One region of the Streptomyces sp. NPDC001407 genome, then DNA from elsewhere that is predicted to be linked to it. Evidence: riboswitches for the same ligand, from Rfam matches in the RefSeq annotation. Region 1 holds a riboswitch; each other region holds the start of a gene.
What was found. A riboswitch is a leader RNA that binds a small molecule or an ion and turns the genes downstream of it on or off. The one in region 1 is predicted to bind cobalamin.
Positions count from the first base shown of each region.

Region 2: it holds a riboswitch for cobalamin, as region 1 does, so the genes downstream of both, ACFY1P_RS23030 (cobalamin biosynthesis protein) here and ACFY1P_RS06305 (HoxN/HupN/NixA family nickel/cobalt transporter) in region 1, are expected to answer to the same signal.
Region 3: it holds a riboswitch for cobalamin, as region 1 does, so the genes downstream of both, ACFY1P_RS01785 (ribonucleoside-diphosphate reductase subunit alpha) here and ACFY1P_RS06305 (HoxN/HupN/NixA family nickel/cobalt transporter) in region 1, are expected to answer to the same signal.

Region 1 covers NZ_JBIAWF010000003.1:162,971-167,973, reverse strand. The annotation lists gene ACFY1P_RS06310 (amino acid permease) at 1-1,557, opposite strand; cobalamin riboswitch at 1,738-1,955, shown strand; gene ACFY1P_RS06305 (HoxN/HupN/NixA family nickel/cobalt transporter) at 1,975-3,117, shown strand; gene ACFY1P_RS06300 (NAD-dependent epimerase/dehydratase family protein) at 3,200-4,249, shown strand; gene ACFY1P_RS06295 (YidB family protein) at 4,256-4,744, shown strand; gene ACFY1P_RS06290 (class I SAM-dependent methyltransferase) at 4,800-5,003, opposite strand, start outside.
Region 2 covers NZ_JBIAWF010000017.1:55,530-60,532, forward strand. The annotation lists gene ACFY1P_RS23020 (anion permease) at 30-1,259, shown strand; gene ACFY1P_RS23025 (hypothetical protein) at 1,272-1,484, shown strand; cobalamin riboswitch at 1,766-1,892, shown strand; gene ACFY1P_RS23030 (cobalamin biosynthesis protein) at 2,014-3,000, shown strand; gene ACFY1P_RS23035 (cobyric acid synthase) at 3,030-4,691, shown strand; gene ACFY1P_RS23040 (putative cobaltochelatase) at 4,691-5,003, shown strand, end outside.
Region 3 covers NZ_JBIAWF010000001.1:393,176-398,178, forward strand. The annotation lists gene ACFY1P_RS01775 (DUF3311 domain-containing protein) at 13-291, shown strand; gene mctP (monocarboxylate uptake permease MctP) at 288-1,913, shown strand; cobalamin riboswitch at 2,343-2,484, shown strand; gene ACFY1P_RS01785 (ribonucleoside-diphosphate reductase subunit alpha) at 2,642-5,003, shown strand, end outside.

The DNA of each region.
Region 1 (5,003 bases):
TCAGACCGGTTCGGGTGCCCTGGGATCGGTGTCGGCGCCGGGCCCCGCGTCCGGTCCCGGGCCCGCGTCGGGGCCCGGTTCCGGGCCCGTGGAGCCGTCGGGATCGGCGCCCGCGTCGGGGTCGGGGGCGTGCAGGTACTCCTCCGAGATCTCGCGCGGGCCGAACGGCCACACCTTCTCGACGCGCGCCCAGAGCGCGAACGCCACACAGCCCGCGGCGACCCAGGCGAGCGACCACTCGATGGGGTGCCGGCCGGGGGAGTTCTTGTCCGCGTAGCCGTAGATCACCAGCCAGCCCACGAGCGCCACCAGGCTCGGCAGCGGATAGAGCCACATGCGGTACGGGCGGCGCAGCCCCGGCTGCCGGCGGCGCAGCACCGACACCGCCACCACCTGGGCCAGCGCCTGGACGATCACCATCACGGTGGTCAGCAGCTGGATCAGCGTGGTCAGGTCCGTATGACGGCCGATCAGGAAGCCGACGCAGGTGATGACGCCCATCGACGCCAGGCCCAGCACCGGGAAGTGGTGGCGGGGGTGCAGGCTGCCGAAGGAGCGGAAGAAGACCTTGTCCCGCGCTGCGTCGTAGGGCACGCGGGAGCCGCCGAGGAGACCGGTGAGGACGGAGGCGACGGCCGTGATCAGGATCAGCACCGTGACCGTCCGGGCCGGGCCCTTGCCCCAGGCCGTCTCCAGGACGGCGGAGGCCACGGAGGAGTGTGCCGTGGAGTTCTCGTCGAGCATCTGCTTCCAGTCGACGACCCCCAGTGTGCCGATCTGGAGCAGCAGATAGATCGCCATGATGCCGAGGATGGAGTAGACGATCGCGCGCGGCAGCGTCCGTCCCGGGTTCTTGATCTCGGCGCCCATGTAGGCGGCGGTGTTGTAGCCGAGGTAGTCGTAGATGCCGATGGTCAGGCCCGCCGCGAAGCCGATCCAGAAGTGATTGGTCGTCAGCTCGAAGGCGTGGGCGGGATAGGTGAAGGCCCGGTGGGGGCTGAAGTGGGTGAACGCCGCGAGGATGACGAGGACGACCGAGGCGATCATCACCGCCCACAGCACCACGGTGAGCCGCGCGATGTTCTCCACCCGCCGCCACAGCGCCACGACGATGAGCGCGATGACCGCGAGCCCCACGAGGTCCCCGGCCGTCTGCCCCATGCCCGGCCACAGATAGCCGAGGTACTGCACGAAGCCGATGATCCCCGTCGACATGCCCAGCGGGATGAACAGCATGGCCGTCCACACGAAAAGGAACGGCATCAGCTTGCCGCTGCGGTACTGGAACGCCTGCCGCAGATAGACGTAACTGCCGCCCGCCCCCGGCAGCGAGGCACCCAGCTCCGCCCAGATCAGCCCGTCGGCGAGCGCCAGCAGCGCGCCCGCGACGAACCCGATCACCGCCTGCGGGCCGCCGAACGCCGTCACCATCAGGGGGATGGTGACGAAGGGCCCGATGCCGCACATCTGGCTCATGTTGATGGTGGTGGCCTGGAACAGCCCGATCCGGCGTACGAATCCGACCCGTCGCTCCGGTTCCTGCCCGGTGTCCGCCATGGGCGTGCCCTCTCTCGTGCCGGATGGGGTGACCCGTCAACTGCACTGGTAGTAGCACCGGCTCGCGGGGCGCGTCCAGCATCGGCGCTCCGGAACGGCGGGCGCCCGCGCATGCCCGGAGAGCGCTCCTGCCCGACTATGGCAACTGCCACTTCTTTGCCACTCGCGCCGGTCAGAGCGCTAAAGTGGCCCGGCCGTGGTGTTCGGGAAGACCGGTGACGGACCCTCGTGGTCCCACTCCGGAGCGGCCCTCGCCACTGTGATCGGGGAGTTACCGTCCCGTTCCGCGCGCCCTCGGGGTGCGCGGAGCCACTGGCCGCAGCCTGCTGCCGGGAAGGCAGGGACGGGCGCGAGCGAACCCGTAAGCCAGGAGACCGGCCACGGCATCTCACGAGAAGATCCACGAGGTGCTGGAGCGTGACCCGCAAGATGACCCTGCCCACCGAAACCCCCGCCGCGCCCGCCACCGGCGGCCCGTCCGCATTCCGCTGGCGCCGCCAGGACACCGTGCGCACCGCCGGACTCCTGGGCGTCATAGCCGCCCTGCACGTCGTCGCCTTCGGCGTGCTCTATCTGCTCGTCGTCCCCGACCACTACACCGTGGACTCCAAGGTCTACGGCGTCGGACTCGGCGTCACCGCCTACACCCTCGGCATGCGGCACGCCTTCGACGCCGACCACATCGCCGCCATCGACAACACCACCCGCAAGCTGATGGCCGACGGCAAGCGCCCGGTCTCGGTCGGCTTCTGGTTCGCCCTCGGCCACTCCAGCGTGGTCGTCGTCATGGCCGCGCTGGTGGCGGGCGGCACCCAGATCGCCGGGAAGCTGATGGACGAGGACTCCACCACCCACCAGACCCTCGGTGTCGTCGGCACGTCGGTCTCCGGCGGCTTCCTCTACCTCATCGCCGCCCTCAACCTCGTCGCCCTCGCGGGCATCCTGCGCATCTTCCGCGCCATGCGCGAGGGCCGCTACGACGAGGCCGAGCTGGAGCAGCACCTGGACTCGCGCGGCTTCATGAACCGCATCCTCGGCCGCTTCACCCGCTCCATCACCCGCCCCGGCCAGATGTACCCCCTGGGCTTCCTCTTCGGCCTCGGCTTCGACACCGCCACCGAGGTCACCCTCATGGTGATGGCGGGCAGCGGCGCGGCCGCCGGGCTGCCCTGGTACGCGATCCTGTGCCTGCCGCTGCTGTTCGCCGCCGGGATGAGCCTCTTCGACACCCTCGACGGCACGTTCATGAACTTCGCCTACCAGTGGGCGTTCTCCAACCCCGTCCGCAAGGTCTACTACAACCTCACCATCACCGGCCTCTCGATCGCCGTCGCCTTCCTCATCGGCACCATCGAGCTGGTCACCGTGCTGCACGACAAGCTCGACATGAACGACGCGGTCACCGGCTGGATCTCCGGCCTCAACCTCGACAACGTCGGCTTCGTCATCGTCGGCCTCTTCGTGGTGGTCTGGGCGGCGGCGCTCGCCTACTGGCGGTTCGGCAAGGTCGAGCAGCGCTGGGCGGCGCGCGCGGCGACGGCCTCCAGCGAGGCGGCCTGACGGCCGGCGAGGTTCTTACGGACCGGTGACGGGGCGGCGCCGGTACGGGCGCCCCGCCGCCCGCGCCTCTAACGTCGGGTCCATGCGCGTACTCGTCACCGGAGGCGCGGGCTTCATCGGCTCGCACATCGTCACCGCACTCACCGCCCGCGGCCACCGGCCCGTCGTCCTCGACGCGCTGCTGCCCGCGGCCCACCCCGAGACACCGCCCCGGCCCGCCGGCGTCGAGTGGACCGATGCCGACCTCCGCGACCGCGCGGCCGTGGCCGGTGCCCTGCGCGGCATCGACGCCGTCTGCCACCAGGCCGCGATGGTCGGCCTCGGCAAGGACTTCGCCGACGCTCCCGCCTATGTGGGCTGCAACGACCTCGGCACGGCCGTCCTCCTCGCGGAGATGGCCGCAGCGGGCGTGCGCCGCCTGGTCCTCGCCGGCTCCATGGTCGTCTACGGCGAGGGACGCTACGCCTGCCCCCGGCACGGCGTGGTGCGCCCCGGCCCGCGGGCGGCCGCGGACCTCGACGCCGGGCGCTACGAACCGCGCTGCCCGCGCTGCGAGCGGGAACTGACGCCGGGCCTGGTCGACGAGGACGCCCCCGTCGACCCCCGCAACGTCTACGCGACGACCAAGCTCGCCCAGGAACACCTGGCCGCCGCCTGGGCCCGCGCCACCGGCGGCACGGCCGTCTCCCTGCGCTACCACAACGTCTACGGCCCGGGGATGCCCCGCGACACCCCGTACGCGGGCGTCGCCTCCTTCTTCCGCTCCTCGCTCGCCCGCGGCGAGGGCCCCCGCGTCTTCGAGGACGGCCGCCAGCGCCGGGACTTCGTGCACGTACGCGACGTGGCCGCGGCGAACGTCCTGGCCCTGGAACACCTCGCCGGCCGCCCGGCGGGCACCCTGCGCGCGTACAACTGCGGCAGCGACACCCCGCACACCATCGGGGAGATGGCCGCCGCCCTGGCTTCCGCGCACGGCGGACCGGCTCCCGTCGTCACGGGCGAGTACCGGCTCGGCGACGTCCGTCACATCACCGCGTCCTCGCGGCGCCTGCGCGAGGAGCTGGGCTGGCGCGCGGCGGTGGGTTTCGCGGAGGGGATGACGGAGTTCGCGCGGGCGCCGCAGCGCGTGTGACCATGGCTGCGTACGGGTGAACATCCCGCCATCCCGGGCCGGATCCGCCGTCCCGGGATAGATGGATGGCATATCGGTGCGCTTCCAGGAAAGGCGGCAGACATGGCGGACAACGACCTGGGAACCCTGCTCGGCGGGCTGCTCGGCGGCAGCAAGGAAGGCTCTCTGCTGGGCTCTTTGCTCGGTGCGCTCGGCAGCGGGGGAGGGGAGTCGCTCTCCGGCCTGTTGCAGCAGCTCCAGGAGGGCGGGCTCGGCGCGAAGACCGGCTCCTGGGTGGGCACCGGGCCCAACGAGCCGGTCAGCGGCCCGGAAGTGGCGCAGGCCCTGCCCTACCAGGCGCTCGACCACGTCGCGCAGAAGGCGGGCGTCACACCGGAGGAAGCGGCGGACGAGCTGGCGCGGGTGATTCCGCAGGCGGTCGACAAGCTGACGCCCACCGGCGAGGTCCCCCAGGGGTCCCTGGAAGAAGTGATCGCCCACCACCAGGGCGGCTGACGCGGGCGGTTTCCCGCCCGCCCTTTCCCGTCGTCCTTCTCTCCTCGCCCCAGCGTCAGAGCCGCAGCGCGGCGAACCACCGGCCCGCCGACTCCCAGCGGTCCGCCACTCGCCACCCCGCGGCGTCCGCGTGCCGCAGCAGCGCGGTCGTCCCCACCCGCGCCCAGGGGAACGCCGGCCCCAGCCGCCCCCGGCCGTCGTCCACCCGCACCCGCACCCGCTCGTCGACGTCCGCCGCCGCGGCCTCGACGAGGAGGAG
Region 2 (5,003 bases), on a different contig from region 1:
ACTGACCATCGAGCTGATTGCCTGGGTGAATGGAACACATCACGCTTCTCATCGGGATCGTGATCGTCACGGCCTTGGTGTTCGACTTTACGAACGGCTTCCACGACACGGCCAACGCCATGGCCACCACCATCTCCACCGGGGCACTCAAGCCCAAGGTGGCAGTGGCGATGTCGGCCGTTCTCAACCTTGTCGGCGCGTTCCTTTCCGTCGAGGTCGCCAAGACCATCTCCGGGGGCATCATCGACGAGAGCGCCGGGATCAGACCCGAAGTGATCTTCGCGGGCCTGATCGGCGCGATCGTCTGGAACCTGCTGACGTGGCTGGCCGGACTGCCCTCCAGCTCCTCGCACGCCCTCTTCGGCGGCCTGATCGGCGCGACCATCGTGTCCGTCGGCTTCGACGCGGTGAACGCCGACAAGGTCGTCATGAAGGTCCTCATCCCGGCGGTCGCGGCGCCCGTCGTGGCCGGCATCGCCGCCATGGTCGCCACGCGGCTCACCTACCGGCTCGCCAAGGGCCGCGACGAGAAGGAGACCGCCAAGGGCTACCGCGCCGGGCAGATCGCCTCGGCCGCCCTGGTCTCCCTCGCCCACGGCACCAACGACGCGCAGAAGACGATGGGTGTCATCACCCTCGCGCTGGTCACCGGCGGCGTCGTCGCCCCGCACTCCGACCCGCCGCTGTGGGTCATCGTCTCCGCGGGCCTGGCCATCGCGCTCGGTACGTACCTGGGCGGCTGGCGCATCATCCGTACGCTCGGCAAGGGCCTCACCGACATCCAGCCGCCGCAGGGCTTCGCCGCCCAGACCGGCGCCGCGACCGTGATCCTCGCCTCCTCGCACATCGGCTTCGCGCTCTCCACCACCCAGGTCTGCTCCGGCTCGATCATGGGCTCCGGCCTCGGCCGCAAGGGCGGCGTGGTCCGCTGGTCGACCGCGGGCCGGATGGCCGTCGCCTGGTGCCTGACGCTGCCGGCCGCGGGCATCGTCGCCGGTGGCGCCGCGTTCCTCGCCGACCAGGGCGACTGGGGCGTCGCCACGGTCGCGGTACTCGGCCTGATGGTGTCCGGCGCGATCTACGCCGCTTCCCGCCGCAAGCCCGTCACCCACGACAGCGTCAACGAGGACCAGCCGGAAGCGGCCGAGCCGGCCGGTGTGGTCACCGCCGCGCTCCAGGCCGTCGCCCCGCCGCCGGTCGGCCCCGTGGTCACCGTCTCCCCCGAAGCCGGGCGCACTCCCGCCGCCGCGGCGAGCTAAGGAATCCACACCATGCACATCGACTGGGCAGCTCTTGGGCAGGTCTTCGGCGTCAGCCTCGTGGTGACCGTCGGATTGGTCGGCGTCTTCACGCTGGGGATCGTCGGAACGTCGCGCCCTGCGGGCAGCGCGGCTCCGGGGGTTCTGGCGCGGTCCGGGGCGTATGCGTGCTTTGCGCTGTGCGCGGCGGCTGTGGGGTACGGGATCTTTTTGATCGTGGGGTAGGTGGGGGTGGGTTTTGTTCCCCAGCCCCGCCCCTTCCCGAAACTGGGGCTTCGCCCCAGACCCCGCAACACGTTTCGCGTGTTGTCCTCAAACGCCGGACGGGCTGATGGTGCTGACCGTAACCAGCACCATCAGCCCGTCCGGCGTTTGAGGACGAGCGCCGCAGGCGCCCACGCACCGCACCCAGATCAGCGCACCCCCAAGCCCAGCCCACCCACCAGGCCGGAAGTTGACGCCCGTTCATACCCCATGGTGGACTTCCGGGGCCAAACGGCGACAGCAGAGGAAGCCGGTGTGAGTCCGGCGCGGTCCCGCCACTGTCACCGGGGAGCGTTCCCCCAAGCACTACCGCCACGGCCGCGAGGCCGGAAGGCCGGGGGCGGCGTCGATCCGGGAGCCAGGAGACTCTGGTCGCCGGTCACGTCGAGCCAGGGCGCGGACCCTGAGTGAGGACACATCGCCATGCCCGGCCGCCGCCGACCATCCCGTTCCCCCGGATCCAGGTACCACACGACGGCGGTCTGATCCGATGCGCGCCGATCATCTCGGTTTCGCGTGCGGTGCCGCCCTCGGCTTCCTCGGTGACCGCGCCCTCGGCGACCCCCGCCGCGGCCATCCCGTGGCCGCTTTCGGACGGGCCGCGCAGGCCGTGGAGCAGCGGCTGTGGCGTGACCACCGCGGTCACGGCGCCCTGCACACGCTGCTGTGCGCGGGCGGCACCGTGGCCGCCGCCGGAGCGCTGGCCCGTGCCGTACGCCCCTCCCGCGCCGCCGGGATCGCCCTGACCGCCGCCACCACGTGGGCCGTGCTGGGCGGCACCTCGCTGGGCCGTGAGGCCCGTGCCGTCGGGGGCGCGCTCGCCGCCGGTGACCTGGAGGTCGCCCGGGAGCGGCTGCCCCATCTGTGCGGGCGCGACCCCGAGGCGCTGGACGGCCCGCAAATGGCCCGCGCCGTCGTGGAGTCCGTGGCCGAGAACACCTCCGACGCCGTCGTCGGCGCCCTCGTCTGGGGTGCGCTGGGCGGCGTTCCGGGGCTGGCCGGCTTCCGGGCCGTCAACACCCTGGACGCGATGGTCGGCCACAAGTCGCCCCGCTACCGGCGCTTCGGCTGGGCCGCGGCCCGGCTCGACGACGTCGTCGGCTGGCCCGGCGCCCGGCTCACCGCGACCCTCGCCGTGCTCGCCGGCCCCGACCCTCGGGGTGCCTGGCGGGTGGCCCGGCGCGACGCGTCCCGGCACCCGAGCCCCAACGCGGGCCCGGTGGAGGCCGCGTTCGCCGGGGCGCTCGGCGTCCGGCTCGGCGGCACCCTCGCCTACAAGGGCCGCGTCGAGCACCGCCCCGTCCTGGGCGCGGAGAACCGGCCCGTGGAGACCGCCGACATCGAGCGCGCCGTGCGCCTCTCCCGGCGGGTGTCGCTGCTGGCGCTGGGCGTCGCGATCGGGGTGCGGGCCGCCGTCTCCCGGGGCCGTGCGGCGGGCAGCCTTTCCCCAGATCGTCTTACGAGGAGGAGCCGGTGACAGCGGACAAGGGCGGGCCTTCGGGCCCGCTGGGCGGGGGCCTGCTCGTGGCCGGGACGACCTCGGACGCGGGCAAGAGCGTGGTGACCGCCGGGATCTGCCGGTGGCTGGTCCGCAAGGGCGTCAAGGTCGCGCCGTTCAAGGCGCAGAACATGTCGCTCAACTCCTTCGTGACCCGCGAGGGCGCGGAGATCGGCCGCGCGCAGGCCATGCAGGCGGCCGCGGCCCGGGTCGAGCCGTCGGCCCTGATGAATCCCGTGCTGCTCAAGCCCGGTGGCGACCGCAGCAGTCAGGTGGTGCTGATGGGCAAGCCTGTGGGCGAGCTCAGCGCCCGTGGGTATTTCGGGGGGTCCGGGGGGTCGTCCCCCGGGGAGACACGGCATTCGGGGCGTCAGGAGCAGTTGTTCGGCACGGTGACCGCGTGCCTGGAGGAGCTGCGGCGCACCCATGACGCGGTGATCTGCGAGGGCGCGGGCAGCCCCGCCGAGATCAATCTGCGGCGCACGGACATCGTCAACATGGGCATAGCCCGTGCGGCGCGGCTGCCGGTCGTCGTGGTCGGTGACATCGACCGGGGCGGGGTGTTCGCGTCGTTCTTCGGTACGACGGCGCTGCTGTCCCGCGAGGACCAGGCGCACATAGCGGGCTATCTGGTCAACAAGTTCCGGGGTGACGTGACGCTGCTGGAGCCCGGCCTGGAGATGCTGCGGGACCTCACCGGGCGGCCCACGGTCGGCGTGCTGCCGTTCGCCCACGGCCTGGGCATCGACGAGGAGGACGGTCTGCGGGTGTCGATGCGCGGCGCCGTCCGGGAGTCGGTGGTGGCCCCGCCGCACGGCGCGGACGTGCTGCGCGTCGCGGTGTGCGCGGTGCCGCTGATGTCGAACTTCACCGACGTCGACGCGCTCGCCGCCGAACCGGGCGTCGTCGTACGGTTCGTGGACCGCCCGGAGGAGCTCCTCGACGCGGATCTGGTCGTCGTGCCGGGCACCCGCGGCACCGTGCGGGCGCTCGCCTGGCTGCGCGAGCGCGGGCTCGCGGACGCGCTCGCGCGGCGCGCGGCGGAGGGCCGGCCGGTGCTGGGCATCTGCGGCGGCTACCAGCTGCTGGGCGAGCGCATCGAGGACGAGGTCGAGTCGAAGGCGGGCACCGTCGAGGGCCTGGGCCTGCTGCCGGTCCGGGTGCGGTTCGCCCTGGAGAAGACGCTGGCCCGGCCGGTCGGCGAGGCGCTCGGCGAGCGGGTGGAGGGCTACGAGATCCACCACGGTGTCGCCGAAGTGCTGGGCGGAGAAGAGGCGTTCCTGGACGGGTGCCGGTCGGGATCCGTGTGGGGCACGCACTGGCACGGCTCGCTGGAGAGCGACGGTTTCCGGCGGGCGTTCCTGCGACGGGTCGCCGAGGCGGCGGGCCGGTCGTTCGTACCGGCACCGGACACGTCGTTCGCGGCGCTGCGCGAGGAGCAGCTGGACCGGCTCGGCGACCTCATAGAGCAGCACGCGGACACGGACGCGCTGCTGCGGCTGATCGAGGACGGGGTTCCCCGCGGGATGCGGTTCATACCGCCGGGGGCACCGCTTCCGCCTGCGCGCAGAGAACAGAGCCCGGACCGTCGCGGTGACAGTGCCGGCGAGACCCCGGCGGCCACCGGCGTGCCCGGTGGGATCGATTCCCTCGAAGGGGGTAACACCTGATGGCCTCGGCCACCTATCCGTTCACCGCGATCGTCGGCATGGACGACATGCGGCTGGGCCTGTTGCTCAACGCCCTCTCACCCGCCATCGGCGGAGTGCTCGTACGGGGCGAGAAGGGCACGGCCAAGACGACTGCCGTCCGAAGCCTGGCCGCGCTGCTGCCCGAGGTCGAGGCCGTCACCGGCTGCCGGTTCTCGTGCGACCCGGCGTCCCCGGACCCCGCCTGCCCGGACGGTCCGCACGAGGACGGCGCCCCGCACGCCCCGCGCCCCGCGCGCATGGCCGAGCTGCCGGTGGGTGCCTCGGAGGACC
Region 3 (5,003 bases), on a different contig from region 1:
GGAGTCGCCGTCATGACAGAACCACCGATGGAGCCACCGGAGCGCGGGCGCGGGCCCGTTGTGAGGGTGCCGATGGTCGTGGCCGGAGTATGTCTCGCCATTCCCTTCGTCGCGATGCTCTGGGTCGATTCCTACGCGCGGCTCACGCCCGCGTTCATCGGGATCCCCTTCTTCTACTGGTACCAGATGCTGTGGGTGCTGATCTCGACCGCGCTCACCGTCATCGCCTACATGCTCGTGCGCCGACACGAGCGGAACGAGCGGATCCGTAAGGCGGGTGAGCGCGCGTGAAGAACGGCGTGAACGGCGTGGCACTCGCCGTGTTCATCTTCTTCTTCCTGGTCGTCACGGTGATGGGATTCGTCGCCTCCCGCTGGCGACGCGCGGAGAACGCGGACAACCTCGACGAATGGGGGCTGGGCGGGCGGTCGTTCGGCACCTGGATCACCTGGTTCCTGCTGGGCGGCGACCTCTATACGGCGTACACCTTCGTCGCCGTGCCGGCGGCCATCTACGCGGGCGGCGCGGCGGGATTCTTCGCGGTGCCTTACACGATCCTGTGTTATCCGCTGGTGTTCACCTTCCTGCCCCGGCTGTGGTCGGTGGCGCACAAGCACGGTTATGTGACCTCCTCGGACTTCGTCCGCGGCCGGTTCGGTTCGAAGGGGCTGTCGCTGGCCCTCGCGCTGACCGGGCTGCTCGCGACGATGCCGTACATCGCGCTCCAACTCGTCGGAATCCAGGCCGTGCTGGACGTTCTCGGGGTCGGTGGCGGGTCCAACTGGTTCATGAAGGACCTGCCGTTGCTCATCGCCTTCGGCGTGCTCGCGGCCTATACGTATTCGGCCGGGCTGCGGGCCCCGGCGCTGATCGCCTTCGTCAAGGACGCGCTGATCTACATCGTGATCATCGTGGCCATCATCTACATCCCCATCAGGCTGGGGGGTTTCGAGCACATCTTCGCGAAGGCGGGTGACGCCTTCGCCGAGAAGAATCCGGCGACGGGCAGACCGCGCGGCTCACTGGTGAGCGGTCCGGACGCGCAATGGGCGTACGCGACGCTCGCGCTCGGCTCGGCGATGGCGCTGTTCCTCTATCCGCATTCGGTGACCGCGGTCCTTTCCAGCAAGAGCCGCAACGTCATCCGCCGCAACACCACGATCCTGCCGCTCTACTCCCTGATGCTGGGCCTGCTGGCCATGCTCGGCTTCATGGCGATCGCCGCGGGCGTCAAGGTGAAGAACGGCCAGCTGGCCATTCCGCAGCTCTTCGAGGACATGTTCCCGGACTGGTTCACGGGCGTCGCCTTCGCGGCGATCGGTATCGGCGCGCTGGTGCCGGCGGCCATCATGTCCATCGCCGCGGCGAATCTCTTCACCCGGAACATCTACAAGGACTTCATCCGCCCCGACGCCTCACCCGAGCACGAGGCCAAGGTCTCCAAGCTCGCCTCGCTGCTGGTGAAGGTCGGCGCGCTGGTCTTCGTCCTGACGATGGACAAGACGGTCGCGATCAATTTCCAGCTGCTCGGCGGCATCTGGATCCTCCAGACCGTCCCGGCGCTCGTCGGCGGGCTCTTCACCCGCTGGTTCCACCGGTGGGGTCTGCTGGCGGGGTGGGCGGTCGGCATGACGTACGGGACGTGGCGGGCGTATGACACGCCCAGTGCGACTCAGGATCATTTCGGGAATACGAACCTTATTCCGTTCATCGGGGAGAAGGGGTATATCGGGCTTACGGCGTTCGTCCTGAATGTGCTTGTCGCTGTCGTGCTCACGGTGGTGTTCAAGGCGGTGGGTGTCCCGGACGGGGTGGACGAGACGAAGGCGTCCGATTACACGGCGGATGTGGGGGATCCGGGGGTGGCGGAGGAATTGCCTCCGGCGACGGCGGGGGCCCCTGGGGGGCATTGACCTCATTGACGCCCTGCGGGCGGCGCTTTCTTCTTCCCCAGCCCCGCCCCTTCCCGAAACTGGGGCGCCGCCCCAGACCCCTGACCGCGCTTCGCGCGGTGTCCTCAAACGCCGGACGGGCTGGATGGTGCGGACTACGGTCCGTGCGATCCAGCCCGTCCGGCGTTTGAGGACGCGCCCGAAGGGCGTCCCCGCCGCAGACGCAACGCACCCGCACCCACCCGGCCCCCTCCAGGCGCACCCCCGGACACCCCCAGGCACCCCCAGACGCCCCGCCGGACACCCGTCCACCCCACCGGGTCACCGAGGGCCGTCGCGCGCCGCACAAGGCGCCGGCGGCCCTCCGTCATGCCCCGTACCGGCAGGCCCTGTTAGCACATTCCGACCCGCCCGATTACCGCGTGACACAAGATGTGGTGGTGCATGCGACGGCCAGCACTAGATGTATGCTCGTCCTCGCTGTCGTCGCAGGGGAATCCGGTGGAAATCCGGAACTGTCCCGCAACGGTGCATGTATGCCGTAATGACGCATGCAGGAGTCCGAGTACCTGCCGACAGCACGCCCACCGCTGAGCCGCTCCGGCCCCGCATCGGGCGTTTTGTATTCGTCCGGGCCTCGCGGGTTGGGCCGATGGACGCTACGAGCATGCCCTGGTGCTTCAGGCATGCCCGTACGCGCCCGTCGCGCGCCACCCGCCCGGCCCCTTGCCGAGCGAGGGAGAGCCTCAGTGACCATCGCGCCCGCCGATCCGGTCTCAGCGTCCGCGGAAGCGACCGGCGGCCCCGGGACCGCGCTGCTGCGCACCCTGACCGACCTCACCGCCGATCTGCCCGCCACCGACCCCGGAAAGGTCGCCGCCGCCGCGCTGCGGGGCCGCCACCCGGGCTCGGACGAGGCCGAACTGCGGTCCCTGGCCACCGAGGCCGCCGCCGGCCTGATCGCCGAGGAGCCCGAGTACTCCAGGCTCGCGGCCCGCCTGCTCACCCTCGCCATCGCCGAGGAGGCCGCCGGACAGGGCGCCGTCTCCTTCTCCGCGTCCGTCGCGACCGGCCACCGCGAGGGCCTGATCGCCGACGACACCGCCGCGTTCGTCACGACCCACGCCGCGCGCCTCGACGAGCTCGTCGAGAAGGCGCTCGCCGACGGCGCCGACGACCGCTTCGGCTACTTCGGCCTGCGCACCCTGCACAGCCGCTACCTGCTGCGCCACCCGATCACCCGCCAGGTCATCGAGACCCCGCAGCACTTCCTGCTGCGCGTGGCCTGCGGTCTGGCCGAGGACCACTCGGTGCGGGCCCTGGAGGACGTCGCCGAGCTCTACGGGCTGACGAGCACCCTGTCGTACCTGCCGTCCTCCCCCACGCTCTTCAACTCCGGCACCCGCCACCCGCAGATGTCGTCCTGCTATCTGCTGGACTCGCCGCTGGACGAGCTGGACTCGATCTACGACCGCTACCACCAGGTGGCGCGCCTGTCGAAGCACGCCGGCGGCATCGGCCTGTCCTACAGCCGCATCCGCTCGCGCGGCTCGCTGATCCGGGGCACCAACGGGCACTCCAACGGCATCGTGCCGTTCCTGCGCACGCTCGACGCCTCCGTGGCGGCGGTCAACCAGGGCGGCCGGCGCAAGGGCGCGGCCTGCGTCTATCTGGAGACCTGGCACGCGGACATCGAGGAGTTCCTGGAGCTCCGCGACAACACCGGTGAAGAGGCCCGCCGCACGCACAACCTCAACACCGCGCACTGGATCCCGGACGAGTTCATGCGCCGCGTCGAGGCGGACGCCGACTGGTCGCTGTTCTCCCCGGCCGACACGCCCGAGCTGGTCGACCTGTGGGGCGACGAGTTCGACGCCGCGTACCGCAAGGCCGAGGCTGAGGGCAAGGCCGTCAAGCAGATCCCGGCGCGCGTGCTGTACTCCCGGATGATGCGCACCCTCGCGCAGACCGGCAACGGCTGGATGACCTTCAAGGACGCGTCCAACCGCACCGCGAACCAGACGGCCGAGCCCGGCAAGGTCGTCCACTCCTCGAACCTCTGCACCGAGATCCTCGAGGTCACGGACGACGGCGAGACGGCTGTCTGCAACCTCGGCTCGGTCAACCTGGCGCAGCACCTGGGCAGGGACATCGGCGATGGGGGAGAGGTGATGGACTGGGAGAAGCTCGACCGTACGGTCCGTACGGCCGTGACGTTCCTCGACCGCGTCGTGGACATCAACTTCTACCCGACCGAGCAGGCCGGCAACTCCAACAGCCGCTGGCGCCCGGTGGGCCTGGGCCTGATGGGTCTCCAGGACGTCTTCTTCCGGCTCCGCCTGCCCTTCGACTCCCCCGAGGCGAAGGAGCTGTCCACCCGGATCTCCGAGCGCATCATGCTCGCGGCCTACGAGGCGTCCGCCGACCTCGCCGAGCGGCACGGCCCGCACCCGGCCTGGTCCGCGACCCGCACCGCCCGCGGCGTGCTGCACCCGGACCACTACCCGAACGCCGAGCAGCGCTGGGCCGACCGCTGGGCGGCGCTGCGCGCCCGCATCGCCGAGGTCGGCATGCGCAACTCGCTGCTGCTGGCGATCGCGCCGACGGCCACCATCGCGTCCATCGCGGGCGTGTACGAGTGCATCGAGCCGCAGGTCTCCAACCTCTTCAAGCGCGAGACGCTCAGCGGTGAGTTCCTCCAGGTCAACACCTATCTGGTGGAGGACCTGAAGAAGCTCGGCGTGTGGGACCGCACCACGCGTGACGCGATGACCGACGCCAACGGCTCGATCCAGGACATGCAGTGGATCCCCAAGGAGGTGCGCGACCTCTACCGCACCGCCTGGGAGATCCCGCAGCGCTTCCTGATCGACATGGCCGCGGCCCGTACGCCGTACCTGGACCAGAGCCAGTCGCTGAACCTCTTCATGGCGTCGCCCACCATCGGCAAGCTCAGCTCGATGTACGCGTACGCCTGGAAGCAGGGCATCAAGACGACGTACTACCTGCGCTCGCGCCCGGCCACCCGGATCGCGCGCTCCGCCGGTGCCGCCGCCACCATTCCCGTACAGCAGGCCACCCCGGACGCGGACGCCGTCGCCTGCTCCCTTG